One region of the Streptomyces roseofulvus genome, then DNA from elsewhere that is predicted to be linked to it. Evidence: riboswitches for the same ligand, from Rfam matches in the RefSeq annotation. Region 1 holds a riboswitch; the other holds the start of a gene.
What was found. A riboswitch is a leader RNA that binds a small molecule or an ion and turns the genes downstream of it on or off. The one in region 1 is predicted to bind glycine.
Positions count from the first base shown of each region.

Region 2: it holds a riboswitch for glycine, as region 1 does, so the genes downstream of both, gcvP (aminomethyl-transferring glycine dehydrogenase) here and gcvT (glycine cleavage system aminomethyltransferase GcvT) in region 1, are expected to answer to the same signal.

Region 1 is NZ_BAAAWE010000001.1:5,634,083-5,649,479, reverse strand. It holds gene ABFY03_RS26250 (ABC transporter substrate-binding protein) at 1-305, opposite strand, end outside; gene ABFY03_RS26245 (enhanced serine sensitivity protein SseB C-terminal domain-containing protein) at 532-1,326, opposite strand; gene ABFY03_RS26240 (enhanced serine sensitivity protein SseB) at 1,414-2,154, opposite strand; gene ABFY03_RS26235 (AAA family ATPase) at 2,259-2,921, opposite strand; glycine riboswitch at 3,094-3,196, shown strand; glycine riboswitch at 3,198-3,295, shown strand; gene gcvT (glycine cleavage system aminomethyltransferase GcvT) at 3,349-4,464, shown strand; gene gcvH (glycine cleavage system protein GcvH) at 4,542-4,919, shown strand; gene glyA (serine hydroxymethyltransferase) at 4,944-6,212, shown strand; gene ABFY03_RS26215 (L-serine ammonia-lyase) at 6,362-7,732, shown strand; gene ABFY03_RS26210 (hypothetical protein) at 7,800-8,039, opposite strand; gene ABFY03_RS26205 (CopD family protein) at 8,212-9,129, opposite strand; gene ABFY03_RS26200 (EF-hand domain-containing protein) at 9,215-9,430, opposite strand; gene ABFY03_RS26195 (GNAT family N-acetyltransferase) at 9,506-10,144, shown strand; gene ABFY03_RS26190 (ATP-binding protein) at 10,444-10,944, opposite strand; gene ABFY03_RS26185 (enoyl-CoA hydratase/isomerase family protein) at 11,073-11,840, opposite strand; gene ABFY03_RS26180 (Ig-like domain-containing protein) at 11,938-13,182, opposite strand; gene ABFY03_RS26175 (L,D-transpeptidase) at 13,376-14,593, opposite strand; gene glgX (glycogen debranching protein GlgX) at 14,781-15,397, shown strand, end outside.
Region 2 is NZ_BAAAWE010000001.1:1,489,856-1,505,252, forward strand. It holds gene ABFY03_RS06845 (DUF5999 family protein) at 185-391, shown strand; gene gcvP (aminomethyl-transferring glycine dehydrogenase) at 463-3,348, opposite strand; glycine riboswitch at 3,411-3,526, opposite strand; glycine riboswitch at 3,527-3,626, opposite strand; gene ABFY03_RS06855 (PRC-barrel domain-containing protein) at 3,740-4,111, shown strand; gene ABFY03_RS06860 (DNA polymerase IV) at 4,119-5,531, opposite strand; gene ABFY03_RS06865 (MerR family transcriptional regulator) at 5,606-6,223, opposite strand; gene ABFY03_RS06870 (bifunctional nuclease family protein) at 6,464-6,931, opposite strand; gene ftsR (transcriptional regulator FtsR) at 7,022-7,780, opposite strand; gene ABFY03_RS06880 (double zinc ribbon and FHA domain-containing protein) at 7,812-8,747, opposite strand; gene ABFY03_RS06885 (DUF881 domain-containing protein) at 8,829-9,791, opposite strand; gene ABFY03_RS06890 (small basic family protein) at 9,797-10,129, opposite strand; gene ABFY03_RS06895 (DUF881 domain-containing protein) at 10,126-11,055, opposite strand; gene ABFY03_RS06900 (mannose-1-phosphate guanyltransferase) at 11,155-13,650, opposite strand; gene clsA (cardiolipin synthase ClsA) at 13,767-14,375, opposite strand; rRNA gene rrf (5S ribosomal RNA) at 14,513-14,629, opposite strand; rRNA gene ABFY03_RS06915 (23S ribosomal RNA) at 14,704-15,397, opposite strand, start outside.

The DNA.
Region 1 (15,397 bases):
GTCCAGACGGTGCCCTCGGGGTTGCTCGACCACTTCTCGGCGAGCCCGCCGATGAGCTTGCTGCCACCGGACTCGTGCTCCAGGAGCGCCTCGAACGCCTGACGGGTGACCCGGAAGGTCTCGCCGTCGGAGGCGAGGGCCGGGTCGAGGGAGGCCGGGTCGCCGGGGGCGCCGAACACGAAGGTGTCCTTGGCTCCGGACTTGTTCTCGTCCTTGTCCCGGTCGCTCGCGCAGCCCGTGGCGATGAGGCCGACCGTGATGGCCGCCGTCAGAGCCCGGGTCGACCGGGAATTGAGTATGCGCATGGGTCCACCCCTGGGTCGCCATGTGTGGTCTTGACCGGCCGAACGCTACTGGCGAGTGACGGCGCAGAGAACAGTCCGCATAGCGGTGATACCAACCTGAGACCCGGACACTCACCAAATCGGGCGGTTGCCGGACATCGACGGCCGGAGCGGCTTCAAGTGGACGCAAAACCCCGCCCTGGCAAGGCATTTCGGCCAGGGCGGGGTAACGGGTGCGAAGGGGGCGTCAGCGGTGCTGCGCCGGCGGGTAGCCGTATCCCGGACGGTGGGATCCCGCATGCTGGGACGGGGTGCCGTGCGCCTCGCGGTCGTAGAAGGGCCGCGCGTGGGCCCGCAGCCAGAGCGCGACCGGGTCGTACGCGTCGGAGAGCGCGACCGTCGAGACGGGCAGCCCCTCGGGCACGGCGTTGATCGACTGGCGCATCATCGCGCGCACCTCGTCCACGGTCGCCGCCGAACCGTCGTACAGATCGAGGCCGATGACCAGGTACGGGGTCCCGAGCGCGGGCTGCACCCAGCCGCGGCGGAGCGAGCGGACGGCCGGGGTCCGGTGCGCGTTCTGGGTCAGCTGGGCGTAGAAGTGCGGGATCTCCAGGGCGGGTTCGGAGACCCGGAGGGGCCCGGCGGGCATCCGGTCGAGGCCGGTGGCGATCCGCCGCAGATCGGCCCACGGGATGCCGACGCCGCCGCCGGGCGCGTGCGGGTTGAGCCAGACGCCCCAGCGCTCGGGGTAGAGGGCCCGGGCGATCTCACGGCCGGTGACGCGCTCGTGGGCGCGGTGCCAGCCGGAGGCGGCGAGTTCGCCGGCGGAGGTGACGCAGGGCGCGTACCCGAGGCCGTCGACCTCCATGTTGCCGTACTGGGCCTCCGGCGAGCCCGGGCTGCCCTGCCACAGCAGCATGTACAGCTCGCCGTCGGCCAGGGCGTGCAGCAGCCCCTCGTACGCGTCGTAGCGTCCGGGCGCCACCTGGCGCAGCATGTGCTCGACCTGTCCGGTCGTGGCGCCCCCTGACGCGCTCACCCTGGGTCCCGCCCCTCTGTCCTCTGTGTCGTACGGCTCGGTTCGGTGGATCGGTGTCGGTCGGTCCAGCTTAGACAGGACCGGAGGTCACCCGGTGGCGCGCTGGTAGAAGGGGCGCACCCGTTCCAGCATCCAGTCGCCGACCGGGTCGGCGGCCATGTCGAGCAGGATCAGGTTGACCGGCCAGGCGACCTCGACGCGGCCGAGGGCGCGGCCGAGGGCGTCCAGCGGGGCGTTGCGGTCGACGCCGTCCCAGCCGGTGAGCTGGACGCCGACGAAGAGGGCCGGTTCGGTGCCCTCGACGCTGGCGAGGGTGCGGCGGGCGGTGGCGACGACGCCGGTGGCGTCGAACTCGGCGGCGGCCGCGGCGAGGAAGTCGACCGGGTCGTCCTGCCAGTCGGGCTCGAAGAGCCGGACCCGGCCTCCGGACGCGGGCCCGTCGAGGGCGGTGCGCCCGACCCGGCAGAGCTCGGCGACGGCGGGCGGGGGCAGCGGGACGCCGACGACGCCGCCGGGGTTCACCGCGATGCCGAGCTGCGGGGGCAGCCCGCGGGCGAAGTCACGGGCGGGGGCGACGGTGAAGGACATGTGGTCGCCGACGCAGGCGAGGAACTGCTCCTGCGAGCTGTAGACGGGGACGTAGGCGGCGCCGCCGATCTCCATCGTGGCGAGGTCCAGGCTGGGGCTGTCGGGGCCGCCGCCGTTGGGCAGCGGGACCCAGACCTGGCTGCGGCCGAGCACCTCGATGAGCCGGCCTCCGGCCGCGGGCTCCCCGAGCGCGGCGGCCAGCGCCTCCTCCAGCTCGTTGCCCGGCCACGTCACGTCCACGGTGGTTCCGTCCCCTTCTCGTACGGCCCTGGTCCCGGCCGTCCCGCAGCACCCTAACGCCGCCCCGCCCCGGCCGTGACCAGAACCCGCCTCCGGGACGGGCGTCAGGCGGTGTCGCGGAAGCCGATGCGGCGCAGCACGGTCGCCGCGTCCCGGTCGAGGAGGGTGGCGGAGGCGCAGCCGCGGGGCAGCCGGCCCGCCTCGACGGCGGCGACGAGCCGGCCGACGGCCCTGCGGTGCCGGGCGAAGGCGTACGCGGACACCCCCCGGCCCCGCTCGCGCTGGCCGTCCCGGGCGGTGGCCGGATCGACGTCGAGGAGGACCAGGTGGAGGGCGCGGCCGCGGCGGGCGGCGGAGCGGGCCAGCCAGCCGCGGACCCAGGACTGGGTGCCGCAGTCGTGGACGACGACCCCGGCGCCGGAGCGCAGGGCCCGCCGGAGCCCGGCGTAGTGGGCGATCCGGACCAGCGGGCGGTAGAGCGCGTACGGCAGGAGGCGGGGCATCCGGGCCTCCCAGCGCTCGCGGGCGTCCTGCGAGTCGACGCCGCGGCCCTCGGCGGTCCGCCGCAGCAGCGTGGACTTGCCGCTGCCGGGCAGTCCGGAGACGACCACGACGTCGCCGGCGGCGAAGGTCAGGGCGCGCGGGCCGCGCCCGCCCCGGTCGCGCAGGTCCCGCACGACGCGCCCGCGGGCGCGGGTCCGGGCGCGGGCCCGCTGGGCCGGTATGGCTGCTTCGCCGGCGAAGACGCCGGTGTGCTGGATCCTCATCGCTGCTCCCCCTGTCGGGCCCCGGGAGACGTACCGGGTGACCTCACGGAGACCCTTGCCCACGAAGTGTAAAGAAACGGTAATCCGAGACAAGCGATTTGCGGCGCCGACACCGTATGCGAGGATGTGCGCGCCAGGCGCGCGCAGCGCCCACAACCGCATACCGGCCGCTCGAATCCGCGCGGGAGAGTTCCGGACCGGCCCTGGGGCCGTCCGGGCGCCGAAGGAGCAAGTCCCTCCCTTGAATCTCTCAGGCCCCGTACCGCGTGGATGAGGCAGATCTGAAAAGCGGGACACCCGTCGTGTCCCCACCCAAGGTGCAAGCCGGGGATGCCCCCGGTGAACCTCTCAGGTTCCATGACAGATGGGGAGGAACGTCCTTGCCTGTCATGTTTTCCGCCTTCGGGACCCGGGAGCCACGTCCATCATGAGCACCACCCCCCGCCTGACCGCCCTCGATGCCCTGCATCGTTCGCTGGGCGCGACCATGACCGACTTCGCCGGCTGGGACATGCCGCTGCGGTACGGCAGCGAGCGCGACGAGCACAACGCCGTCCGCACCCGGGCCGGCCTCTTCGACCTCTCCCACATGGGCGAGATCACCGTGACCGGCCCGCAGGCCGTCGACCTGCTCGACTACGCCCTGGTCGGCAACATCTCCACGGTGGGCAACGGCCGCGCCCGCTACACGATGATCTGCCAGGAGGACGGCGGGATCCTCGACGACCTGATCGTCTACCGCCTCGGCGAGACCGAGTACATGGTGGTGGCGAACGCCTCCAACGCCCAGGTCGTCCTGGACGCCCTGGTGGCCCGTGCCGGGGGCTTCGACGCCGAGGTCCGCGACGACCGCGACGCGTACGCCCTGCTCGCCGTGCAGGGCCCCGAGTCCCCCGGCATCCTCAAGCAGCTCACCGACGCCGACCTGGACGGCCTGAAGTACTACGCGGGCCTCCCCGGCACCGTCGCCGGCGTCCCGGCGCTGATCGCCCGGACCGGCTACACCGGCGAGGACGGCTTCGAGCTCTTCCTGAAGCCGGAGCACGCCGAGGGCGTCTGGAAGGCCCTGACCGAGGCGGGCGCGGGCGTCGGCCTGATCCCGTGCGGCCTGTCCTGCCGCGACACGCTCCGCCTGGAGGCGGGCATGCCGCTGTACGGGCACGAGCTCACCACCTCGCTCACCCCCTTCGACGCCGGTCTCGGCCGGGTCGTGAAGTTCGAGAAGCCGGGCGACTTCGTCGGCCGCAAGGCCCTGGAGGCCGCCGCCGAGCGCGCCGAGACCGCCCCGCCGCGCAAGCTGGTCGGCCTGATCGCCGAGGGCCGCCGCGTCCCGCGCGCCGGCATGCAGGTCGTCTTCGGCGGCGAGGCCGTCGGCGAGATCACCTCCGGCGCCCCCTCCCCCACGCTCGGCGTGCCGATCGCGATGGCGTACGTCGACGCGGCGCACGCGGCCCCCGGGACCGAGGGCGTGGGCGTGGACATCCGCGGCACCCACGAGCCCTACAAGGTCGTGGCGCTGCCGTTCTACAAGCGCCAGAAGTGACGCATTCGTCTCACGACACGTCTCACCCCGCAAGACCCCCGTACATCCGCACTCCCCCGATCCAGGAGAATCAGGCCATGAGCAACCCCCAGCAGCTTCGCTACAGCAAGGAGCACGAGTGGCTGTCGGCCGTCGAGGACGGCGTCGCCACGGTCGGCATCACCGAGCACGCGGCCAACGCCCTCGGTGACATCGTGTTCGTCCAGCTCCCCGAGGTCGGCTCCACCGTGACCGCGACCGAGGAGTGCGGCGAGCTGGAGTCGACCAAGTCCGTGAGCGAGCTGTACTCCCCGGTGACCGGCGAGGTCGTCGAGGCGAACCAGGACGTCGTGGACGACCCGTCGCTGGTGAACTCCGCTCCGTTCGAGGGCGGCTGGCTGTTCAAGGTGCGCCTCACGGCCGAGCAGGACGACCTGCTCACCGCCGACGAGTACACCGCCTTCACCGCAGGCTGACCGAGACCCCGTAGGGATCGCTTCATGTCGCTTCTGAACACTCCCCTCCACGAGCTGGACCCCGACGTCGCCGCCACCGTCGACGCCGAGCTCCGCCGTCAGCAGTCCACCCTCGAGATGATCGCCTCGGAGAACTTCGCTCCGGTCGCGGTCATGGAGGCCCAGGGCTCCGTCCTCACCAACAAGTACGCCGAGGGCTACCCGGGCCGCCGCTACTACGGCGGCTGCGAGCACGTCGACGTGGCCGAGCAGATCGCGATCGACCGGATCAAGGACCTGTTCGGCGCCGAGTACGCCAACGTGCAGCCGCACTCCGGCGCCTCCGCCAACCAGGCCGCGCTCTTCGCGATGGCCCAGCCGGGCGACACGATCCTCGGCCTGGACCTGGCGCACGGCGGTCACCTGACCCACGGCATGCGCCTGAACTTCTCGGGCAAGCAGTTCAACGTGGTCGCGTACCACGTGGACGAGGCCGGCCTGGTCGACATGGCCGAGGTCGAGCGCCTGGCCAAGGAGCACCGCCCGAAGGTGATCATCGCCGGCTGGTCGGCGTACCCGCGTCAGCTGGACTTCGCGGAGTTCCGCCGGATCGCCGACGAGGTCGAGGCGTACCTGTGGGTCGACATGGCCCACTTCGCCGGCCTGGTCGCGGCCGGTCTGCACCCGAACCCGGTCGCGTACGCGGACGTGGTGACCTCCACCACGCACAAGACGCTCGGCGGCCCGCGCGGCGGCGTCATCCTGGCGAAGAAGGAGTTCGCGAAGAAGCTGAACTCCTCGGTCTTCCCCGGCTTCCAGGGCGGCCCGCTGGAGCACGTGATCGCGGCCAAGGCGGTCTCCTTCAAGGTCGCGGCCTCGGAGGAGTTCAAGGAGCGCCAGCAGCGCACCCTGGACGGCGCCCGGATCCTGGCCGAGCGCCTGGTCCAGGACGACGTCACGGCGCACGGCGTCTCGGTCCTCTCCGGCGGCACCGACGTGCACCTGGTCCTGGTGGACCTGCGGAACTCGGAGCTCGACGGCCAGCAGGCCGAGGACCGGCTCCACGAGGTCGGCATCACGGTCAACCGGAACGCCGTCCCGAACGACCCGCGCCCGCCGATGGTCACCTCCGGCCTGCGCATCGGCACGCCGGCCCTCGCCACCCGCGGCTTCGGGGCCGAGGACTTCACCGAGGTCGCCGACATCATCGCCGAGGCCCTCAAGCCGGGCTACGACGAGGACAAGGCCGCGGCGCTGAAGGCCCGCGTGACGGCGCTGGCCGACAAGCACCCGCTGTACCCCGGCCTGAAGTAATTTCGTACGATTTAGTTCCGAGCCTGTTCGTACGGAACACCTGGGGCACCGCGCACACTGGACGGTGAGCGCGGTGCCCCGCCCCATGCTCAGCGTTTCTGCACCACCCCGGCAGACAACGACGTCTAGCCCCCACAAGGAGTCCTTCCGTGGCCATCTCGGTCTTCGACCTGTTCTCGATCGGCATCGGCCCGTCGAGCTCCCACACGGTGGGCCCCATGCGCGCGGCCCGGATGTTCGCCCGCCGGCTGAAGAACGAGGGCCTCCTGGCGCGGACGGCCTCGGTCCGGGCCGAGCTGTACGGCTCGCTGGGCGCGACCGGCCACGGCCACGGGACCCCGAAGGCGGTCCTCCTCGGCCTGGAAGGGAACTCGCCGCGCACGGTCGACGTGGAGAGCGCCGACGACGAGTTCGAGCGGATCAAGGCGAGCGGGCGGATCAACCTGCTCGGCGCCCACGAGATCCCGTTCTCCTTCGACGACGACCTCGTCCTGCACCGCCGCAAGGCGCTGCCCTACCACGCCAACGGCATGACGGTCTTCGCGTACGACGCCGAGGGCGGGCTCGTCCTGGAGAAGACGTACTACTCGGTCGGCGGCGGCTTCGTCGTCGACGAGGACGCGGTGGCGGGCGAGAACCCGATCATCCCGGACGACACCGTCCTGAAGTACCCCTTCCGCACCGGCGACGAGCTGCTCCGCCTCACCAAGGAGACCGGCCTGTCGATCTCCTCGCTGATGCTGGAGAACGAGAAGGCGTGGCGGACCGAGGAGGAGATCCGCGCGGGGCTCCTGGAGATCTGGCGGGTCATGCAGTCCTGCGTCTCGCGCGGCATGTCCCGCGAGGGCATCCTCCCCGGCGGCCTGAAGGTCCGCCGCCGCGCCGCGACCTCCGCCCGCAAGCTGCGCTCCGAGGGCGACCCGGCGGCGCACGCGATGGAGTGGATCACGCTCTACGCCATGGCGGTGAACGAGGAGAACGCGGCGGGCGGCCGGGTGGTCACCGCCCCGACCAACGGCGCGGCCGGCATCATCCCCGCCGTCCTGCACTACTACATGAACTTCGTCCCGGGCGCCGACGAGGACGGCATCGTCCGCTTCCTCCTGGCGGCGGGCGCGGTCGGCATGCTCTTCAAGGAGAACGCCTCGATCTCCGGCGCCGAGGTCGGCTGCCAGGGCGAGGTCGGCTCGGCCTGCTCGATGGCGGCGGGCGCCCTCGCCGAGGTCCTGGGCGGCTCCCCCGAGCAGGTGGAGAACGCGGCCGAGATCGGCATGGAGCACAACCTGGGCCTGACCTGCGACCCGGTCGGCGGCCTGGTCCAGATCCCCTGCATCGAGCGGAACGGCATGGCGGCGGTCAAGGCCGTGACGGCGGCGAAGATGTCGATGCGCGGCGACGGCAGCCACCTGGTCTCCCTCGACAAGGTCATCAAGACCATGAAGGAGACCGGCGCGGACATGAGCGTCAAGTACAAGGAGACCGCCCGCGGCGGCCTCGCGGTGAACATCATCGAGTGCTGAGCACGCGCGCGCGTACGTGACGCACGGCCGGTCCCGCCCCCGCGGGACCGGCCTTCGCGCGTGCGGGTCAGTAGCGGACCCAGAGGACGTAGACGTCCGGGCGGCTGGGGTGGAAGGGCTCGCAGAAGTAGATCTTGCCCCACATCCACTCGCCCGCCTGGCCGGCCGCCTGGCACTCCGCGTACGAGGCGTGGTGGCTGCGCGGATAGAAGCCGGGACCGGCGGCCTCGGCGGTGCCGGCGGCGCCGAGGGCGAGGGCCCCGGCGGTGGCCGCGGTGGCGAGGGCGGCGGCGACGCGACGGAACATGGCATGTCCTCCTGAAATGAACGATGCGATGCGTTACGGGATGGTGCCGTGCGTTTCGTGCCGGCTGCGCAGCCGGGACGAAACGTATCGGCCGCCCCCGTCACGGGCAATAGGTCTAGGCCAATCCCCGGACGTATGGCCGGATTCCGGGCAGACGGCCGGAATCGAGCGGTCAGGAGCGGATCCAGTGCGGGTCCGGCACCACCGTGAGGAGGGCGGAGAGGGCCACGATCACCGCGAGGGCGGTGAGCTCGATCCGGGCCGGGGGGCGGGCGTCGGCGCCGGACATCAGGCGGGAGCGGGCCATCAGGGCCAGCAGGCTGGCGCCGCCGAAGAGGGCGAGCTTCACGAGCAGGACCCTGCCGTACGCGGTCCCCAGCACGACGTCCAGCGGCAGCCGGCGCAGCGTGGAGACGGTGCCGGTGACGGCCAGGGCGGCGTAGACGAAGGCGGCCATCCGGGCGTACCGGAGCAGCACCTCGCGGCCGCCGCCGCGCAGCCGCAGCACCCGGAGGACGTACAGCAGGGAGCCGGTCCAGAGCGAGGCGGCGGTGAGGTGGACGACGGTGAGTCCGGCGCCGACGCCGAAGCCGGCGCTCTCGGGGTGGGCGCGCAGCGCCTCGGCGACGATCGCGGCGGCGAGCGGGAGGGCGGCGAGGCCGGGGCGCCGGGAGGCGGCGCAGACCGCGGCGAGCAGACAGGCGTTGGCGGTGACCAGCAGCAGCCGGCCCTCGCGGAGCCCGTAGACGACGGGGAGGCTCAGCCCGCTGACGGCGGCGAGGAGGAGCAGGAGGGCGGCGGAGGCGGCCGCGGCGAGCAGGGCGCCGGGGGCAGCCAGGCGGCGCGGCAGGGGGCCGTCGCCGGCCAGCCGGGTGCCGGCGAGTTCGCCGACGGCGAGGGCCAGTCCGGCGAGGAGGAGGATCCGGAGCAGGGTGGTGGTGCCGGCCGCGGGTATCCGCAGTTCACCGGTGCCTGTCCGGGCGAGGCCGGCGCCCAGGAGGGCGACGGCGAGGACGCCGAGGACGGCGGCGGCGGCGAGCACCGCGGCGCCTCGACGGCTCGGGGTGCCGAGGGGTCCGGGAAGCGTCACCGGACGATCGTCACCGAGCCCGGGACGGGCGGCAACTCAGGGTGAACGCCGCCCGGTCCCGGTCCCGGAGCAGGTCAGGCCCGGGTCACGCCTTGCTGAGGTGGGACCAGAACTCGTCCCACGACAGGCGGCCGTCGCCGTTGTCGTCGCGCTGCTTGATGAGGGCCTCGGCGACCGTCTCGGTGACGTTGAAGTCACCCAGCTGGGCCATGACGCTCTTGTACTCCGCGGCGGTGATGAAGCCGTCCCCGTCCACGTCGTACCGGTTGAATGCCGTGCGTGCCGACTCGATGTCCGCCACTGCTGTCCGCCCCTTCTCGGTGCTGTTCTGACGGGGGTCAGATTAGCTGGCCGCGCGGTGTCCGATGATGGCGGTATGAGCGGTGACGTGACACGGATACTGGCGGCGGCGGCGCGCGGGGAGTTCCCGCCCATGGACGGCGGGACGACGGTGGTGCCGCAGCCGGACCGGCGGGACGCCGGGGTGCTGGCCTTCACGGCCCATTCGGTGGTCTTCGCCGACGTCGACCCGGCGTGGGTGCGGGCGGAGCTGGCGGCGACCGGCAGCGACCCGCTCGCGGCGAGCATGAACCCCGGCTTTCTGGTGCGGCTGATGACCCGGACCGGCCGGCGGATGAACACGGTCGACCTGCTGACGGTCGCCGACGCCCTGCCGGGCCCGCCGCCGCTGGAGCTGCGGGAGATCGAGGACCCGGAGCACCCGCGGGTGGCGCGGGCGCTGAAGTACCGGGACGACGTACGGGTGTGGGCCGCGGACGGCGGGGTGCTGATCCTGGGGCGCGGGGTGGCAGGGCGCTGGGAGGCGGCCGTGGAGGTGGACGAGGCGGTGCGGCACCGGGGTCTGGGCCGGGCGCTGGCGACGGCGGCGCGCCATCTGACGCCGGGCGGGGTGGTCTGGGCGCAGCAGTCGCCCGGGAACGCGCGGAGCGTGCGGACGTTCCAGGCGGCCGGGTACCGACCGGTGGCCTCGGAGGCGCTGCTCACCGCCGCCTGACGCTGTCCAGTATGTGGATGATCGAGGGAAACAAACGATGAATCGCATAGCCATTCACAGTTTTCAAGGTGAGTGCCGCACGTCACCAACGATTCACAATGAAAACGTCACCATATGTCCGTTTTGATGTATATACGGGCGCTTGGCGGTATGGCCCGCCGTCTGCCATAGTCGGTGCTACGACCCCCATTGACCCGGGCCAGGTCGCTTCAGCGGCCGTGGATACACCCCCCCGTCCACGGCGCATCACACGGAAGCCCCCAGCAGCCTCACCACGGCGCACGGGGGCTTTCGTGCGTTCAGCGGTCGCTGACCCTCATCTCGAACCAGGTGGTCTTGCCGCGCGGCCCCAGGTCCACGCCCCACCGGTCGGAGAGCTTGTCGACCAGGAAGAGGCCCCGGCCGCTCACGTCGAGCTCGGCGACCGGCATCAGACAGGGCAGTCCGCGGGACGGGTCCCGCACCTCGATCCGGATCCGCCCCGGGCGCCGCTGGGCGCGCAGCGCGAAGACCCGGGCACCGGTGTGCCGGACCGCGTTCCCCACCAGCTCCGAGACGAGCAGGACCGCGTGCTCGGCGAGGGTCGGACCGAGCCCCCACTGCCGGAGCACCACGTACTGGGTCATCCGGCGGGCGGTCCTGGCGGACTCCGGCCGCGACGGCAGACGCACGTCGCCCTCCGCCGGGTTGCCCCACTCCGCCATCGCCACGAGGGCCTCTTCGTCCTCCAGGGTCGGTGTCCACCGTGCGGCGGGCACACCGCCCTGCCGCGGTTGTTCCCTGCTCTCCAGGCCCGCCATGCCCCCCATCATGACCGCCGGAGACGCACCGCGGGGGCCGTTCCGGTGGAATGGCCCCCGCGGGACGGCGCGTCGCCCTGACGGCCCGTCGGAAACGACGGGCCGTCAGGCGGACGGACGGACGGACGTCAGGCGAACTTCGCCTTGCCCGGGCCCTCCTCGACGAAGCTGCGCATGCCGGTCTCGCGGTCGGCGGTGGCGAACAGCGCCGAGAACCAGGTGCGTTCGAGGGCGAGCCCGGTGTCGATGTCGGCCTCCAGGCCCTGGTCGACGGCCTCCTTGGCGGCGCGCAGCGCCACCGCCGGGCCCTGGGCCAGCTTCGCCGCCCAGGCGTGCGCCTGCTCGTACACCTCGGCGGCCGGGACGACCCAGTCGACCAGGCCGAGCGTGAGCGCCTCGTCGGCCTTCACCATCCGGCCGGTGAAGATGAGGTCCTTGGCCCTGGAGGGACCGACGAGCCGGGACAGCCGCTGGGTGCCGCCGGCGCCGGGGATCAGGCCGAGCAGGATCTCGGGCTGGCCGAGCTTCGCGTTGTCGGCGGCGATCCGGTAGTCGGCGCAGAGGGCGAGTTCGCAGCCACCGCCGAGCGCGTAGCCGGTGATCGCGGCGACGACCGGCTTGGGGATGCGGGCGACGGCGGTGAAGGAGTCCTGGAGCGCGCGGGACCGCTCGACCATGGCCACGTGGTCCATGACCTGCATCTCCTTGATGTCCGCGCCGGCCGCGAAGACCTTCTCGCCGCCGTAGAGGACGACGGCCCGCACGTCGTCGCGGTCGGTGGCCTCCTGGGCCAGCTCGCGCAGCCGGTCCTGGGTGGCGATGTCCAGGGCGTTCATCGGCGGGCGGTCGAGACGGATCGTGCCGACGCCGTCGGCGACTTCGAGGTTCACAGTCATGGGGAAGAGGTTAGTGGCCGTTAACGGGACCGGGCCCGGTGCCGTTGCTCACAGAGCGGACGGCACCGGGCCCGGGTCGGACGCGGGAGGACGCGGATCAGGCGGTCCACTCCGCCCAGGACATGTTCCAGCCGTTCAGGCCGTTCTCCGGCTTGATCTGCTTGTCCTTGGAGTTCTTCACGATGACGACGTCACCGATGATCGACCGGTCGTAGAACCAGGCGGCGGGGGTGGAGCTGTCGCCCGCGCCCCGGGTGTCCGACAGGCCGACGCAGCCGTGGCTGACGTTCTGCGAGCCGAAGGTGGACTTCGGCGCCCAGTAGTTGCCGTGCACGAAGGTGCCGGAGGTGGACAGGCGCATGGCGTGCGGCACGTCCTTGATGTCGTACTCGCCGCCGAAGCCGACGGTGGCCCCGTTCATGCGGGTCACCTTGTACTTCTCGCTGATGACCATCTGACCGTTGTACGTGGTCGTGGACGGGGCGCCCGCGGTGATCGGCAGGGTCTTGATGATCTGCCCGTCGCGCTCGACCTTCATCGTCTTGGCGCTCGCGTCGACGGTGGAGACCTGACGGCGGCCGATGGTGAAGGAGTACGTCTTCTTCTGCTTGCCGTAGACGCCCGGGCGGCCCTCGACGCCGTCCAGGTTCAGCTCGACCGTGACCTTCGTGCCGGCCTTCCAGTACTCCTCGGGGCGGAAGTCCAGGCGGTCGTTGCCGAACCAGTGGCCCTCGATCTCGACGGCCGGCTCGGCCGTGACCTTGATGGCCTTCTCCACGGCCTCGGGGTCGGTGATGCCCCGGGTGAAGTTGATGGAGACCGGCATGCCCACGCCGACGGTCGTGTCCGCCTCCGGCGTGTAGTGGCCGATGAAGGTGTTCTTCGGGACCAGGGTCGTGAAGGTGGTGTCCTTCGCCGACTCGCGGCCCTCGGCGTCCTTCGCGATCGCGTGGACCTTGTACTGGGTGCCGGCCGACAGGTGGGCCAGCGGCTCCCAGCTCGCGCCGTCCGCCGAGATCTTCCCCTCGACCGGGGCGCCCTTGGAGTCGGCGACCGTCACGGTGGTCAGCTTGCCCTGCTCGGCGGTGACCTTGAGGGCCCCGCTGGTGGCGACCGAGTCGGCGCCGTCCTTCGGCAGGACGGTCACGACCGCCTGCGAGGCGGCGTTGTCGGGGGCCGCGGTCCCCTGGCCCGAGCCCTTGGCCCCGGCACCGTCCGCCGTCCCGGACGGCTCCTCGCCGCCGCACGCGGTCAGGACGAGGAGCAGCGCCCCCGTGGCCAGGGCCCCGAGGCGGAGCCCCCGCCGCCGCGCCGGCGTCCCCGATATCGGCTGCCCGTTCACTATGGTCTTCTCCCCTCGCACGACCCGGCGTCTGACCGGGCCCCACCCCCATGCGCACGTCCCGTGCACGGCGCTAGATAATCACACCGGAAGACACGAAAGTTCCACGTGAATGTCACCGTTCAGTCCCAGTCGGGACGGGCCGGAGGCGAGCGGGGAGCGGCCCGCGTCCGGCCCTCGCGCCGGAGCCGGGTCAGCGGAGGGCGGAACCCGCCTTCCAGGCCGCCCAGTCCAGGTTCCAGCCGCCGAGACCGTTGTCCGGGGCGACCTTCCGGTCCCGGGAGTTGACCACCTCGACGACGTCGCCGATCAGGCTCCGGTCGAAGAACCAGCCCGCCGGGGTGTCGGAGCCGCCGCCCTTCACGTCCCGCAGCCCCACGCAGCCGTGGCTGACGTTGGCGGAGCCGAAGGTGGAGGCGTCGGCCCAGTAGTTGCCGTGGATGAAGGTGCCCGACTCGGTGAGCCGCATCGCGTGCGGCACGTCCTTGATGTCGTACTCGCCGCCGAAGCCGACGGTGGCCCCGTTCATCCGGGTCACGTCGTACAGCTCGGTCACCACCATCTTGCCGTTGTACGTGGTGGTCTTCGGCGCGCCCGCGGTGATCGGCAGGGTGGCGAGGACCCGCCCGTCCCGCCGCACCTCCATCGTGTGGGCGGCGGCGTCGACCAGGGAGACCTGGGAGCGGCCGACCGTGAAGCCGACCGTCTTGCGCTGGATGCCGTAGACGCCGGGGGCGCCCTCGACGTCCCGGAGCCCCAGCTCGACCGTCACCTTCGTGCCGGGCGCCCAGTACGCGGCGGGGCGGAAGTCGAGCCGCTCCTTGCCGAACCAGTGGCCGACGACCTCGACCGGCGGGTCGGCGGTGACCCGGATGGCCCGCTCCACCTCGGCCCGGTTCTCGATCGGGCGGTTGAAGCCGAAGGAGACGATCATGCCGGCGCCGACAGTGGAACGGTTCTCCGGCGTGAAGTAGCCGATGAACCGGCTCTCCGGCACCACCGTGGTGAAGGTGGTGTGCCGGGCCGAGCGGCGCCCGTGCGCGTCGAGCGCCACCGCGTCCACGCTGTACTTCGCGGCGAGCGCGAGCCGGGTGGCGCCGGCGGGCCGCCAGCTCAGCCCGTCGGCCGAGAACGTGCCGGGGACGGCGGACCGGCGCCCGTCCGCCACCTGGGTCACGCTCACCCGTTCGAGCCGCCCGCTGTCCACCCGTACCTCCAGGGGGCCGTCGGCGGGCACCGCGCGGCTGCCGTCCTCCGGGACGACCCGGATCACGTCGCCGGGGGCCCGCGCCTTGCCGGGAAGCCCCAGGCCGACGCCTCCTTCCCCGTCCGATCCGGTGCAGCCGGCGAGACCCACGAGGAGCCCCGCGACCGCGAGGAATTGTCCGGCCCGTTCCCATACACGTGTCACGCGTGGCCCAACGACGACCCCCCTCCAGGGGAAACGTGCGCGCGGGCCATGTTGGGGGGACGGCGCTGCGGGCAGAACAGGGAGGACGACCGGGAGTACACGAGGGTGCGGGAGGACGCGCGGGGCAGGGGCCGGGACGCCCCCGCCCCGGCACGCGGGCCCGCCGGAGCCGCGGGAGGCCAGGGCGGTGTCGAGCGCAGCCGAACAGCAGGCGGTAGAGGAGCATGCCCCGGGACGGACCGCGCCCCCGGTCTGGCCGGGCGCGCCCACCCCCCTCGGGGCCCGCTGCCGGGTCGGACCGGACGGGACCCGGGGCACCAACTTCGCCCTCTGGGCGGGCGGCGCGGAGGCGGTCGAGCTCTGCCTCTTCGCCGCCGACGGCACCGAGACCCGTCTGCCGCTGACCGAGCTCACCCACGAGATCTGGCACGGCTTCGTGCCCGGCGTCGGACCCGGGCAGCGGTACGGCTACCGGGTGCACGGCCGGTGGGACCCGTGGACCGGCGCCCGCTGGAACCCGGCGAAGCTGCTCCTCGACCCGTACGCGCGGGCCGTCGACGGCGAGTTCGCGCTGCCGCCCGAGGTGTACGGGCACGTGCGGGACTGGCCGCAGCAGCACGTCGCCGACACCGTCCGCGACGAGCGGGACTCCGCCCCGCACGTCCCCAAGGGGGTCGTCGTGCGGGACGACGACGACTGGTCCGACGACCGCAGGCCCAAGACGCCCTGGCAGGACTCCGTCATCTACGAGCTGCACGTCAAGGGCTTCACCGCCCGGCACCCCGGCATCCCGGAGCGGCTGCG
Region 2 (15,397 bases), 4.1 Mb from region 1:
GTGTTGACCTGAACCGCCCCTGCGGGTGATGCGTCTTCCCAGGAGCGGACGAGCTGACGCGAAATACCTGCGGAAGGGCGTCCGTGCGGCAAGACTGGGACCGGAACCGAACCGACCGACGGGGGCGGCCATGAGCGCGCAGAGCCGCAGGAAAACCACCACGACGCAGCGAAAGAACCCACCCATGTGCCAGCACCAGCCTGCCTGTCCCACCGCCGACTCCGCCGACCGTGAGGCCGCCCGCCCGGTGGCCTGCCATCCGGAGCAGGGGTGGAGCCTGCTGTGCAACGGCGTCCTGCTCTTCGAGGACACCGGCGAACTGCTGCCGGACGGGCAGATCATCGCTCCGCACCGGCCGCTGACGACGGGCCGGGTGACGACGGCGGCCTGAGCGACCGCGCGGGCACAGCCGGAGGGCCGGCCCGGAGGAGACTCCGGACCGGCCCTCTGTCATGCCCGCGGTCAGTGGTCGTACTCGTCCAGCGGCGGGCAGGAGCAGACCAGGTTCCGGTCGCCGAAGGCGCCGTCGATGCGGCGGACCGGCGGCCAGTACTTGTCGGCGGCCGAGACGCCGGCGGGGAAGACCGCCACGTCACGGTCGTAGGCGTGGGCCCACTCGCCGCCCAGCGCGGCCGCGGTGTGCGGGGCGTTGCGCAGCGGGTTGTCCTCGGCGGGCCACTCGCCGGAGCCGACCTTCTCGATCTCGGCGCGGATCGCGATCATCGTGTCGCAGAAGCGGTCCAGCTCGGCCAGGTCCTCGGACTCGGTCGGCTCGATCATCAGCGTGCCGGCGACCGGGAAGGACATGGTCGGCGCGTGGAAGCCGTAGTCGATCAGGCGCTTGGCGATGTCGTCGACGGTGACGCCGGTCGCCTTGGTCAGCGGACGCAGGTCGACGATGCACTCGTGCGCGACGAGCCCGGCGGGGCCGGTGTAGAGCACCGGGTAGTGCGGCTCCAGGCGCTTGGCGATGTAGTTCGCCGCGAGGACGGCGACCTGGGTGGCGCGCTTCAGGCCCTCGCCGCCCATCAGGCGGACGTACGTCCAGGAGATGGGCAGGATGCCGGCGGAGCCCCACGGGGCGGCCGAGATCGGGCCGACGCCGGTCTCCGGGCCCGCGGTGGGCTGGAGCGGGTGGTTCGGCAGGTACGGGGCGAGGTGGGCGCGGACGCCGACCGGGCCGACGCCGGGGCCGCCGCCGCCGTGCGGGATGCAGAAGGTCTTGTGCAGGTTGAGGTGCGAGACGTCGCCGCCGAAGTGGCCCGGCTTGGCGAGGCCGACCAGCGCGTTGAGGTTGGCGCCGTCGACGTACACCTGGCCGCCGGCCTCGTGGACCTCGGCGCAGATGTCGGCGACGTGCTCCTCGAAGACGCCGTGCGTCGACGGGTACGTGATCATGAGCACGGCGAGCTCGTCGCGGTGCTGCGCGATCTTGGCGCGCAGGTCCTCGACGTCGACCTCGCCGTCCTCGGCGGTCTTCACGACGACGACCTTCATGCCGGCCATCACGGCGGAGGCGGCGTTGGTGCCGTGCGCGGAGGACGGGATGAGGCAGACGGTGCGCTGCTCGTCGCCGTTGGCGCGGTGGTAGGCGCGGACCGCGAGGAGACCGGCCAGCTCGCCCTGCGAACCGGCGTTCGGCTGGATCGAGACCTTGTCGTAGCCGGTGACCTCGGCCAGGCGCTCCTCCAGCTCGGTGATGAGCGTGACGTAGCCCTGGGCCTGGTCGATCGGCGCGAAGGGGTGGATCTGGCCGAACTCGGGCCAGGTCACCGGCTCCATCTCGGTGGTCGCGTTCAGCTTCATGGTGCAGGAGCCGAGCGGGATCATGCCGCGGTCGAGCGCGTAGTCGCGGTCCGCGAGGCGGCGCAGGTAGCGCAGCATGGCGGTCTCGGAGCGGTGCGCGTGGAAGACCGGGTGGGTGAGGTACGCGTCGGAGCGCAGCTGCGCGGCCGGGAGGGCGTCCTCGGTGGCGGCGTCCAGGGCCTCGACGTCGCCGGTGACGCCGAAGGCGCCCCAGACGGCGGCGAGCTGCTCGCGGCCGGTGGTCTCGTCGCAGGAGACGGAGACGTGGTCGGCGTCGACCGGGTACAGGTTGACGCCGGCCTCGCGGGCGGCGGCGACGACGGCGTCGGCGCGGCCGGGCACCCGGGCGGTGATCGTGTCGAAGAAGGCGCCCTGGGTGAGCTCGACGCCCCCGGCGGTCAGGCCGGCGGCGAGGATCGCGGCGTACCGGTGGGTGCGCTGCGCGATCTGCTTCAGGCCGTCCGGGCCGTGGTAGACGGCGTACATGCCGGCCATGACGGCGAGGAGCACCTGGGCGGTGCAGATGTTGCTGGTGGCCTTCTCGCGGCGGATGTGCTGCTCGCGGGTCTGCAGGGCGAGGCGGTAGGCCTTGTTGCCGTCGGCGTCGACGGAGACGCCGACCAGGCGGCCGGGCAGCGAGCGGGCGTGCTTGTCCTGGACGGCCATGTAGCCGGCGTGCGGGCCGCCGAAGCCCATCGGGACGCCGAAGCGCTGGGTGGTGCCGACGGCGATGTCCGCGCCGAGCGAGCCCGGCGATTCGAGCAGGGTGAGCGCGAGCAGGTCGGCGGCGACGGTCACGATCGCGCCGAGCTCGTGGGCGGCGTCGATCAGCGGCTTGATGTCGCGGACCGCGCCGGAGGCGCCCGGGTACTGGAGGAGCACGCCGAAGACGCCGCGCTCGGCGATCTCGGCCGGGATGCCGTCGGAGAGGTCGGCGACGACGACCTCGACACCGGTCGGCTCGGCGCGGGTCTGGATGACGGCGATCGTCTGCGGGAGGGCGTCGGCGTCGACGAGGAAGACGCCGTTCTTGACCTTGCCGACCCGGCGGGCGAGCGACATGGCCTCGGCGGCGGCGGTGCCCTCGTCGAGGAGGGAGGCGCCGGAGGTCGGCAGACCGGTCAGGTCGGCGACCATCGTCTGGAAGTTGAGCAGCGCCTCCAGGCGGCCCTGCGAGATCTCCGGCTGGTAGGGCGTGTACGCCGTGTACCAGGCCGGGTTCTCCATGACGTTGCGGAGGATGACCGGCGGCGTGAAGGTGCCGTAGTAGCCGAGGCCGATCATCGGGGCGAGGACCTGGTTGCGGCCGGCGAGGGCGCGCAGCTCGGCGAGGACCTCGGCCTCGGTGCGGGCGCCGGGCAGGTCCAGCGCCTCGGCGTTCTTGATGACGTCCGGCACCGCGGCGGCCGTCAGCTCGTCGAGCGAGCCGTACCCGACCTGGGCGAGCATCTTGGCCCGCGCCTCGGCGTCGGGTCCGATGTGCCGCTGCTCGAAGGGGATTCCCTGTTCGAGCTCGGAGAGCGGAGTGCGGTTGGCGGTCATGATGCGGGGGCCTCCTGGTCGTCACGACCTGCGAGGGGCACCTCGGCGCGGGTGCCCGGACGGCCTCCCCCTCTGTCATCTCAACCTGAGAGCTTCACCGGCACGCGCGGGGCACGCCGGCTTTCACCGTCGGTGAGAGCGGGGGCCGTCGGACTCCCGCCCTGCTTTCCAGAGTGACCTCGCCCGCGCGGTACCGGGTGCCTGAGAGATTCCGGGGAGGATTTGCTCCTTCGGCGCCCCCGGAAACCTTCTCCGGAGGACTCTCCCGCACGGTGTCGACAGCCACAGCCAGCCTACCAGCGCCGTTGTCGCTGTCATCGCTCAAGTGGCCGACATCGCAGATGTGCACTTTCGTAGGGGTGTAGTGCAGTTGCGACCAGTTGGAGGGACCGTGCAGACCGACATCGATCCGCGCAGCCTGATCGGCCGCAAGGCGTTCGACCGGAACGGACACAAGATCGGAACCGTGGACGAGGTGTACCTGGACGACGCGACCGGCGTCCCCGAGTGGGCGGCCGTCCGCACGGGCCTGTTCAGCCGGGACGCCTTCGTCCCGCTGGAGCCGAGCGAGCTGGCCGACGACGGCCTCCACATCCCCTTCGACCGCTCCCTCATCAAGGACGCCCCGGACTTCGGCGTGGGCCGGCACCTCTCCCCCGAGCAGGAACTCCAGCTCTACCGCCACTACGAGCTGACGCTGCCGCCCCCGCCGGAGCACATCCCGGACTTCGGCCGCCTCGCGGGCCAGGACGACGCCGCCTAGCGCGCGCTCACTCACCCGGGCGGACGACCGGGGCGGCCCGCTCCGCCCCCGTCACCCCGCCCGGCACCAGCGGCAGCGGATCGGCCGGCTCCAGGTCGGGATCGTCCACCGAGAAGGTGCGCACCCGTCCCGGAGCCGTGCCGCCGGGCTCCTCGAAGCGGACGGTGACCCGCCCGAGCCCGCTCCCCTGCACCCAGCCGGCGCCGAGCACCGCGTGCCGCACGTCGTGACCCGGCGCCCAGCGCCGTACCGCGGTCTCGGTGGCGGTCGGCGGCGCGGCGGGCACCACGGACGGCACGGCATCCGCCACCGGCTCCGCCGCGCCGCTCCCCGCGGCCTCCTCCGAGGCCTCGGCCTGGGCGAACAGGTCCTCCTGCGTGTAGTCGGCGAGCCCGCTCACCCCGACCCCGAGCAGCCGCACCCCGCCGGTCGTGTCCACGAGCTCCAGCAGCCGCTCGGCGGCCTCCCGCACCACCAGCGGGTCGTCCGTCGGCCCCCGCAGCGTCTCGGACCGGGTCAGCGTCGAGAAGTCATACCGGCGCACCTTCAGCACGATGGTCCGCCCCGAGTGCCCCGAGCCCCGCAGCCGCGCCACGCACCGCTCCGCCAGCCGCTCCACCTCCAGCCGGATCCGCAGCCGGTCGTGCAGGTCGACGTCGAAGGTGTCCTCCACGGAGACCGACTTGGCGTCCCGCTCGGCCACCACCGGCCGGTCGTCGTGCCCCAGCGCCATCCGGTACAGCCCGGCCCCGTGCGACCGCCCCAGGATCCTCACGAGCTCGTCCTCGCCGGCCTCCACGACGTCGGCGACCGTCGTGATCCCGGCCCGCCGCAGATGGTCGCCGGTTGCCGGCCCGACGCCGGGGATGATCCGCACCGACCGGGGCGCGAGGAGCGCGCGCTCGGTGCCCGGCTCGATGAGCACCAGACCGTCCGGCTTCGCCTCCTCCGAGGCGATCTTGGCCAGCATCTTGGATCCGGCGAGCCCCACGGACCCGGTCAGCCCGGTCGTCGCCAGGATCTCCGCCCGCAGCCGCTCCCCCACCGCCCGGGCGCTCGCGCTGTCGTCCGCCAGCCCCCCGGCCTCCAGGTCCACGAACGCCTCGTCGAGGCTCAGCGGCTCCACCAGCGGCGACAGCCGCCCCAGCAGCTCCATGACCTGGCCGCTGATCGCCCGGTAGAAGGCGAACCGCGGCACCAGGTACGCGGCGTTGGGCGCCAGCCGCCGCGCCTGCCCCATCGGCATCGCCGAGTGCACCCCGAAGCGCCGCGCCTCGTACGAGGCGGTGGCGACCACGCCCCGCGGCCCGAGCCCGCCCACGACGACGGGCTTGCCGCGCAGGCTCGGCTTCGACGCCTGCTCGGCGGCGGCGAAGAAGGCGTCCATGTCCAGATGCAGGATCGTGGGGGCGGCTCTCACGACTCCGATGCTGCCTCACACCACTGACAATCGCCGGTACGGGCGAGCCCGCCCGCACCGGCCGGAAGGGACCCTCAGACGGCCCGGTCGCGCCGTCGCCGCGCCAGCTCGTCCTGCGGGTTGTGCCGGACCAGCGTCTCGCCGGTGTCGACCCGCTCCCCGTGCAGCTGCGAGAGCGCCGACTCGACGTCCCGCCAGACGACGCCCACCGCGATGCCGAAGACGCCCTGCCCGCCCTGGAGCAGCGAGACGACCTCGTCGGGCGAGGAGCACTCGTAGACCGTCGCGCCGTCGCTCATCAGCGTCATGCGCTCCAGATCGCGGAAGCCGCGGGCGCGCAGGTGCTGCACGGCCGCCCGGATGTTCTGGAGGGCGACGCCCGTGTCGAGGAAACGCTTGACGATCTTCAGGACGACGACGTCCCGGAAGCTGTAGAGCCGCTGCGTGCCGGAGCCGTACGCGGGCCGCACGCTCGGCTCGACGAGCCCGGTGCGCGCCCAGTAGTCCAGCTGGCGGTAGGTGATGCCGGCGGCCGCGCAGGCCGTGGGGCCTCGGTAGCCGATCGCCTCGTCCGCCACCCCGGTGCCCGTCTCCGTGCCGAAGTCGCCCACACTGCCGTGAAGCGGATACGGAGCGCTCTCCTCGGACACGCGTCCGAGCGAGCTCCCTGCCGTACCGTCCGCGCTGCTCATCACGCCGACCCTCCGTCCTTGACCTGCCCACTCGAAGGTAGGCAGTCGCCAGGGGTGCGTCAACGATCGCCACACTCGGCACGCCGAGTGATAATCACCCGGAGAGTGGTTTCACGCATCCCTCTCCGGGGAAAGGCTACTCGAATGCGCCGACGGCGCCGCTCGAACGCCCCTTCCCACCGCGGCCCGGCCGGCGCCAGGGGTCCTCCCCCGCCACCGGCTCCCGGAGCCCGGGGGCCGTCACTGGCTCCCGAAGTCCTCGGGCGAGATCTGGTCGAGGAACTCGCGGAACTTCTCCACCTCGTCCTCCTGCTCGTCGGGGATCGCGATGCCGGCGTCGTCGAGGACACCGTCGCTGCCGAAGATCGGCGAACCGGTCCGCAGGGCCAGGGCTATCGCGTCGGACGGCCGCGCGCTCACTTCCACACCGCTGGCGAAGACCAGCTCGGCGTAGAAGACCCCGTCCCGCAGATCAGTGATGCGGACCTGGGTGAGCTCCTGGCCCACGGCCTCCAGCACGTCCTTGAACAGGTCGTGCGTCAGCGGCCTGGGCGGCGCCATGCCCTGCTGGGCGAAGGCGATCGCGGTCGCCTCGCCGGGTCCGATCCAGATGGGCAGGTACCGATCGCCTCCCACCTCGCGCAGGAGCACGATCGGCTGGTTGGAGGGCATTTCCACCCGGACACCCACAACGTCGAGCTCGTTCACACAGCAACCCTAGGACGTGCCCGACCGGTTTGGATAGTCGGGCCCCCGCTCAGCGCCCCCGCGACCCGGCGGCGGAGCCCTCCGGGGAGGTCACTGGAGGCGGATCCCGAGCGCCGTCTGCACCAGCGCGGCGTGCAGCCGCACCGACAGCTGCGCCAGCTCGGCGGCGGTCTCCTCGGCATGCGCCCTGGTCTGCGGGTTGCGGTGGCGGCGCAGCGGCGCCACGACCTGCTCGATCAGCCCGGCCTCCCGGTCCGCCGACGCCTTCACGGCCCGCAGGTGCCGGGGTTCCAGCCCGAACCGCCCCAGATCGGCGACGATGCGCGCCACGTTCACGCTCTCCGCGTCGTAGCCGCCGCCCTCGCTCTCGCCGATCAGGCCGTACGACTCCCACTCCGCCAGCTCGGCCTCGGTGACCCCGGCCGCGGCGACCAGCTCGGCCCGCCCGAGCCGCATCACGGCCGGCCGCTCCCCGGCCGCCTCGTCCGCGGGGCCGTCGAGCAGGCCGTCCAGCAGGTCACGGCGCCGCCCGGGCGCCGGGAGCCGCACCTGCTCGCCGCGGGCGAGGGCGTCGAGGTGCTCCCGGATGACCTTCAGCGGAAGGTAGTGGTCGCGCTGCATCCGCAGGACGGCGGCGAGCCGCTCCACGTCCTGCGGACTGAACTTCCGGTACCCGGAGGCCGTGCGCCGGGGCTCGACGAGCCCCTCGGCCTCCAGGAAGCGGATCTTGGAGATCGTCACTTCGGGAAACTCGTCCCGCAGCTGGTTCAGCACGGTGCCGATACTCACCAGCCGGTCACCCGCGGTGGCGGTGCCGGAGCCGGCACCGCCCGTCGGTGTTCGCACCATGGGCCTTTCCTGAAGATCTCCGCCAGGCGTGTCAGACGCCTCGCTGGCTCGCGTAGAAGACCAGCCGGTACTTGCCGATCTGCACCTCGTCGCCGTTGTTGAGCACCACGTCGGAGTCGATCGGCTCACGGTTGAGGTAGGTGCCGTTGAGGCTGCCCACGTCGGCGACGGTGAAGCTGCCGTCCTGGCGCCGGCGGAACTCGACGTGCCGCCGGGAGACCGTGAAGTCGTCCAGGAAGATGTCGCTCTGCGGGTGCCGGCCGGCCGTCGTCAGCTCGCCGTCCAGGAGGAAGCGGCTGCCCGAGTTCGGACCGCGGCGCACCACCAGGAGCGCGGAGCCCGGCGGCAGCGCCTCGACGGCCGCGAGGGCCTCGGCGGACAGCGCCGGCATCGCGATCTGGCCGGTGGTCTCGGCGTCGTACGCCTCCAGGCCCGAGATCGAGATCGTCGACGTCGTCTCGGAAGGACGCTCGGCGGCGATCCCGCCCCGCAGCGGCGTGCCGCAGTGGGAGCAGAACCGGCTGTCCGCCGTATTGCGGTGACCGCACCTCGTACACACCGGCATGGACGCGTCCTCCTGCCGCGGCTGCCCCGCGGAGGTCTGGGTCGCGTACGGATCGGGGTTGAACCCTCCACCCGTACTTGAGGTTGATGGTTCACCGAAACCTATGCGCGCGGCACCGGCGGGGTCAACAGACGACGCGCCCGGCGCGCCCGGAATGTCGCCACCGACCTCGTCACGGAAGAGCGGGCGCTCGCCGCCCTGCTCCTCGCTCTGGGCATGGCGCGGCGCGCGGTGCCTGGCGTTGCCGCCGTCCTCGCGTGCGCTCTTGCCGAACAACTTCGCAAACAACTTCACGGGCGATTCCCCTTGACCGAAACAGACCCGCCCGTGGGGCAGGACGAACCGAGATCCATCACACCTGCCGACCCGGACACCTTCACAACGTCCGCATCCTCCGGACAGTTTCCACCACGCACCACCGTTGTGGTGCGCCGACCCCCCGCAACGCTCCAGCCCATGTCGCGGGACCCCTCGCCCCCTCTCTCACTGGGAGGACGACCGAGCGTAGTCAGGCCGCTTCGCGGGTCGCAAGGCGTCGACGACGATCTTCGCCGACCGCTCCACCGTGGCCGTGGCCTGCTCCTTCTCGAGGGTCTGCACGACTCCACCGGGGATGTTGAGCGCGGGCTCGAGATCCTCGGGCTTGCCGATGACCTTGAAGACGTACGGAGCGGTCACCTGCGTTCCATCGATCCGCATGTCATCACCGCCCCCGGTGAAATAGCTGTCCGCGACGACCCGCACCCCGTCGACCTGGATCGCCTCGGCGCCGGCCGCCCGCAGCTCCTGGATGGCGTCGAGCAGCATGTCCGACTCGACCGCGCCGACCGGATCGGTCACCGTCAGCGTGATGCCCGGCCCCTCGGCGGCCACCGTGCCGGCCAGGATCCCGAGCTGCCGCTCCTTCTCCTGCGTCTGCCGGCGGGCCTCCTCGGCCTGGTCGGAGCTGGTCACCAGCTCCGACTTCTGCTTCTCCAGCCGCGCCTTCTCGTCCTCCAGCCGCTGGGTCCGGTCGTCGAGCTCGTCGAGGATCCGTACCAGGTCCTCCTGCCGCGCACCGCGCAGGGCACTGCCCTCGCTGGTCGAGGAGACCTGGATGGCGAGACCGAAACCGAGACAGGCCAGCAGCAGCGCCACCACCAGCTGGGCCCGCGTCACCCGCGGCGGCCACAGGGCGTCCGCCAGGCGCCGGCGCCCGTCCTGGGCGCCCCCGGCACCGGCCCCGGCCTCCGGGGAGGGCAGAGCGTCCTCGGGAGCGCTCTCACCACCCTCCACGGGCCGCGCCGCCCCGTCCTCCGTACCGGCCGCCGGCTCCGCCGCCGCACGCGGCGCTTCCGCCTCCGGCGCCTTCGGCGTCGCGGATGCCTTCGGCGGCTCCGGCGTCTCGGCCGCCTTCGGCTTCTCGCCGCCCGTCTCCGGCTGCTCGTCGTTCGGGTTCACACTCATCGGCCTCACGCCCGGAAGACATGGCGGCGGATCGCGGCCGCGTTGGAGAAGATCCGGATGCCGAGCACGACGACGACACCGGTGGACAGCTGCGCGCCGACGCCGAGCTTGTCGCCGAGGAAGACGATCAGCGCGGCCACGACCACGTTGGAGAGGAAGGAGACGACGAAGACCTTGTCGACGAAGATCCCGTCGAGCATGGCCCGCAGGCCGCCGAAGACCGCGTCGAGGGCGGCGACCACGGCGATCGGGAGATAGGGCTCGACGACCGCCGGGATCTCGGGCCGGACCAGCAGTCCCGCCACGACTCCGACGATCAGGCCCAGTACGGCGATCACGATGTTGCCTTCCCCTTGTCCGCCGTGGCGCCGTCGGTCGGCTGCGCCGCCCCGGCCCCCCTCGGCTCAGCTGTACGTACGATCAGGCTCGGCGCGGCCGGCAGGCTCAGCTCGCCCTCGGCCGAGATGCTGCTGCGGATCCCGAAGTTCTCCACCAGCGCGTGCAGGTACTGCCCGTCCGCGCTGTCCTGGAAGGCGGTGCTCAGCCGCTGCCCGTCGCCGACGGCGAGGACGGTGTACGGCGGCACCAGCGGCCGGTTGTCGACGAGTATGGCGTCGCCGGCCGCCCGGATCGCCGAGAGCGAGGTCAGCCGCTGTCCGTTGATCGACACGGCCTCCGCGCCCGACTCCCACAGTCCGTTGATCACCCGCTGCATGTCACGGTCGCGGACCCGCCCGGTGTCGGAGAATCCGGCGCTCTCCCGCGGCCCGCCGCCCCCGCCGTCGGAGCCCTTGGCGTCGTCGACCACGAGCTTCACGCCCGGGCCCTGCACGGGCGTGGCGCCGGAGAGCAGCGCGACCAGTTCGGCCTGGTCGCCGCCGTGCTGTTCGAGCGCCACCCGCTGCCGTTCGCCGACCTCCGCGCGGATCCGCTCGACGTCCCGCTCCAGGTCGTCGGCCGCCCGGTTCTCGCCCTCGATCCGGTCGATGAGCTCCTGCCGCTCCTTGGCGACGACGGGCGCCGAGACGCGGGCCTCGGCGGCGCCGACGGTCACCACGGCGGCGGCGAGCACCAGACCGGCCGCGAGACCGAGCTTCGCCCGCAGTGGCTTGGGCAGCGCGCCGCCCTCGGCCTCACGCCGGGCGGTCGCCTCCGCGTACCCGTCGTCCAGCGCGTGGTCGATGACGTTGTTCAGCAGCGACATCGACGCGTCCGGGCGCGGGGGCGGAGATCCGGTGCTCCGAACGGGGGGCTGCTGCGACATGCCGCACATCGTCGCACGTCGCACGCCGTACCGCCGAATGGCCCCGGGAAAGGCCGGGCGACACGCTGCCTCCGCCGCCCGGCCCTTCCCGTCGTCGGGTCAGCGACCCGCGCTCTCGACCACCTGCGCCCACTCGTCGAGCAGCGCCTGCGCGGAGGTGTCGTCGGGCCCCTCGGCCCACAGATGGGTGACGGCCTCGGCGGGGTCCGGCAGCACCATCACCCACCGCCCGTCGGCCTCCACGACCCGCACGCCGTCGGTGGTGTCCACCGACCTGCTGCCGGCCGCCTCGACGACCCGCCGCATCACGAGCCCCTTCACCGCCCACGGCGTCGCGAGGTCCCGCTTGATGACGTGCGCGCGCGGGATCCGGGCGTCGATCTGGCTCAGCGTGAGCTGGGTCCGCGCCACAAGGCCGATGAGCCGCACGAAGGCGGCGGCCCCGTCGAAGACGCTGCTGAACTCGGGCACGATGAACCCGCCGCGCCCGTCCCCACCGAAGATGGTCGACTCCTGCCGGCCGACTCGGGTGAGGTCGTCGGGCGAGGTGGTCGTCCACTCGACCTGAGTGCCGTGGTACGCCGCCACCTGCTCGGCGATACGGGTCGTGGTGACCGGCAGCGCCACCCGCCCGGACCGGCGCTCGGCCGCCACCAGGTCGAGCATCACCAGCAGCGCCCGGTCGTCCTCGATGATCCGGCCCCGCTCGTCGACGAGCGACAACCGCTCGCCGACCGGGTCGAACCGCACGCCGAACGCGGCCCGCGCCGACGCCACGATCTCCCCGAGCCGGACGAGCCCGGCCCGCCGCCGCTCGATGGATTCGGTCGGCCGCGACTCGTCGAGCCCCGGGTTGATGGTCAGCGAGTCCACCTGGAGCCGCCCGAGCAGGCTCGGCAGCACGAGCCCCGCGCTCCCGTTGGACGCGTCCACGACCACCTTGAGTCCGGCCTCGGCGATCCCGCTGGTGTCGACGTTCCGCAGCAGCGACCCCGTGTACGAGTCGAAGACGCTCGCCGGGAAGGACAGGTCGCCGATCTCGCCGGGGAAGGCCCGCCGGTACTCCTGCCGCGCGTACACCCGGTCCAGCTTCCGCTGCCGGGCCTGCGACAGGTCGGCGCCCCGCTCGTCGAAGAACATGATGTCGACCGAGTCGGGCACCCCGGGAGAGGTACGGACCATGATCCCGCCGGCGCTCCCTCGCGCGGTCTGCTGCCGGGCCACGGGCAGCGGCACGTTCTCCAGGTCCCGCACGTCGATGGCGCTGGCCTGGAGCGCGGAGATCACGGCCCGCTTGAGGGCCCGCGCACCGCGCGAGTGGTCACGGGCGGTGGTGACCGTGGCGCCCTTCTTCAGCGTGGTCGCGTACGCCCCCGCCAGCCGGACGGCGAGCTCGGGCGTGATCTCCACGTTGAGGATCCCGGAGACCCCGCGCGCCCCGAAGAGGTGGGCCTGTCCGCGGGACTCCCAGATCACCGAGGTGTTGACGAAGGCACCGGCCTCGATGGTCTTGAACGGGTACACCCGCACGTTGCCCTGCACGATCGACTCCTCGCCGATCATGCACTCGTCGCCGATGACGGCCCCGTCCTCGATCCGGGCCGCCCGCATGACGTCGGTGTTCTTGCCGATGACGCAGCCGCGGAGATTGCTCTGCTGCCCGATGTACACGTTGTCGTGGACGACCGCCTTGTGCAGGAAGGCGCCGCTCTTCACGACCACGTTGGAGCCGATGACGGTGTGCTCGCGGATCTCGGCGCCGGCCTCGACCTTGGCGTAGTCCCCGATGTACAGCGGCCCGCGCAGCACCGCGTCGGGATGCACCTCGGCGCCTTCGGCGACCCACACGCCGGGCGAGATCTCGAAGCCGTCGATGTCGACCTGGACCTTGCCCTCCAGCACGTCGGCCTGTGCCTTGACGTAGCTCTCGTGGGTGCCGACGTCCTCCCAGTAGCCCTCGGCGACATAGCCGTAGATCGGCTTGCCCTCCTTCATCAGCCGCGGGAAGACATCACCGGACCAGTCGACCGGCACATCGGCTTCGACGTAGTCGAAGACCTCGGGTTCCATGACGTAGATGCCGGTGTTCACGGTGTCCGAGAAGACCTGTCCCCAGGTCGGCTTCTCCAGAAAGCGCTCGACCTTTCCTTCCTCGTCGACGATCGTGATGCCGAATTCCAGAGGATTCGGGACCCGGGTCAGACAGACCGTGACGAGGGCGCCTTTCTCCTTGTGGAACCGGATGAGATCGGTGAGGTCGAAATCGGTGAGGGCATCCCCCGAGATCACGAGAAAGGCGTCGTCCTTCAACGCTTCCTCGGCGTTCTTCACACTGCCCGCTGTGCCGAGAGGCTTCTCCTCATTGGCGTACGTGAGCTCCATCCCGAGCTCCTCGCCGTCGCCGAAGTAGTTCCGGACGAGCGAGGCGAGGAACTGGACGGTGACGACGGTCTCGTTGAGACCGTGCCTCTTGAGCAGTCGTAGGACGTGCTCCATGATCGGCCGGTTCACCACCGGCAGAAGAGGCTTGGGCATGCTCGAGGTCATGGGGCGAAGGCGGGTTCCTTCGCCACCGGCCATCACGACGGCCTTCATGTCGGAAGCGTCCTCCTTGAAGAGACGACGGTCCTGCCGACCAACCCTGTCCGCTCACTCGCCCTGGGGCGTCCTCGTTCGCGCCGGCGACGCTGCTCGGCGCGGGACGGACGGGCTCAATCGGCCGCGGTATCCGCCTTCACGAGTCGGCGGACCTGGACCACGTAGAGGATCCCTGCCCACCAATACAGAGTTGTACCCCATCCGGCGAAAGCCCATCCGAAAACTTCAGCGAGTGACGCCAGCCAGCCGGTTCCGTCACTGAGAAGCAGCAACGGGAACGCGTACATCAAGTTGAAAGTCGCAGCTTTCCCGAGGAAGTTCACCTGCGGCGGCGGGTAGCCGTGCCGGCGAAGGATTCCCACCATGACCAGCAGCATGACTTCGCGCGCCAGAAGCACGACGGTCAGCCAGAGGGGCAGGATCTCGCGCCAGGTGAGCCCCACCAGCGTGGACAGGATGTACAGCCGGTCGGCGGCCGGGTCGAGCAGCCGGCCGAGGCTGCTGATCTGGTTCCACTTCCGGGCGAGCTTGCCGTCGAGGTAGTCGCTGACGCCGCTGAGCATCAGCACGAGCAGGGCCCACACATCACTGTTGGGCCCGCCGAACTCCGGCCGGAGGATGAGCCACAGGAACAGCGGCACGCCGAGAAGTCGCGCCATGCTGAGAATGTTGGGGATGGTGAGGACCCGGTCCGTCTGGACCTCGGTCTCCTGGACCTCCACCCGGGGGCCTCCTGCTCGGAACCGTACTGACGTTGACCCCTGACCTTACCTCCCGTCCCGGCCGGCTCCGGCCACCGGGTCCAGCGGAACGCAGAAAAGCCCCGCACCAGAAGGTGCGGGGCTTTCCCACAATGATTGTTCGGCGGCGTCCTACTCTCCCACAGGGTCCCCCCTGCAGTACCATCGGCGCTGAAAGGCTTAGCTTCCGGGTTCGGAATGTAACCGGGCGTTTCCCTAACGCTATGACCACCGAAACACTATGAAGTTGAACTCAACCGGAACATGGGAGTTCGTTACTTCAGAACTAACACAGTGGACGCGAGCAACTGAGGACAAGCCCTCGGCCTATTAGTACCGGTCAGCTCCACCCATTACTGGGCTTCCACATCCGGCCTATCAACCCAGTCGTCTACTGGGAGCCTTACCCTCTCAAGGAGGTGGGAATACTCATCTCGAAGCAGGCTTCCCGCTTAGATGCTTTCAGCGGTTATCCCTCCCGAACGTAGCCAACCAGCCATGCCCTTGGCAGGACAACTGGCACACCAGAGGTTCGTCCGTCCCGGTCCTCTCGTACTAGGGACAGCCCTTCTCAATATTCCTACGCGCACAGCGGATAGGGACCGAACTGTCTCACGACGTTCTAAACCCAGCTCGCGTACCGCTTTAATGGGCGAACAGCCCAACCCTTGGGACCGACTCCAGCCCCAGGATGCGACGAGCCGACATCGAGGTGCCAAACCATCCCGTCGATATGGACTCTTGGGGAAGATCAGCCTGTTATCCCCGGGGTACCTTTTATCCGTTGAGCGACGGCGCTTCCACAAGCCACCGCCGGATCACTAGTCCCGACTTTCGTCCCTGCTCGACCCGTCGGTCTCACAGTCAAGCTCCCTTGTGCACTTACACTCAACACCTGATTGCCAACCAGGCTGAGGGAACCTTTGGGCGCCTCCGTTACCCTTTGGGAGGCAACCGCCCCAGTTAAACTACCCATCAGACACTGTCCCTGATCCGGATCACGG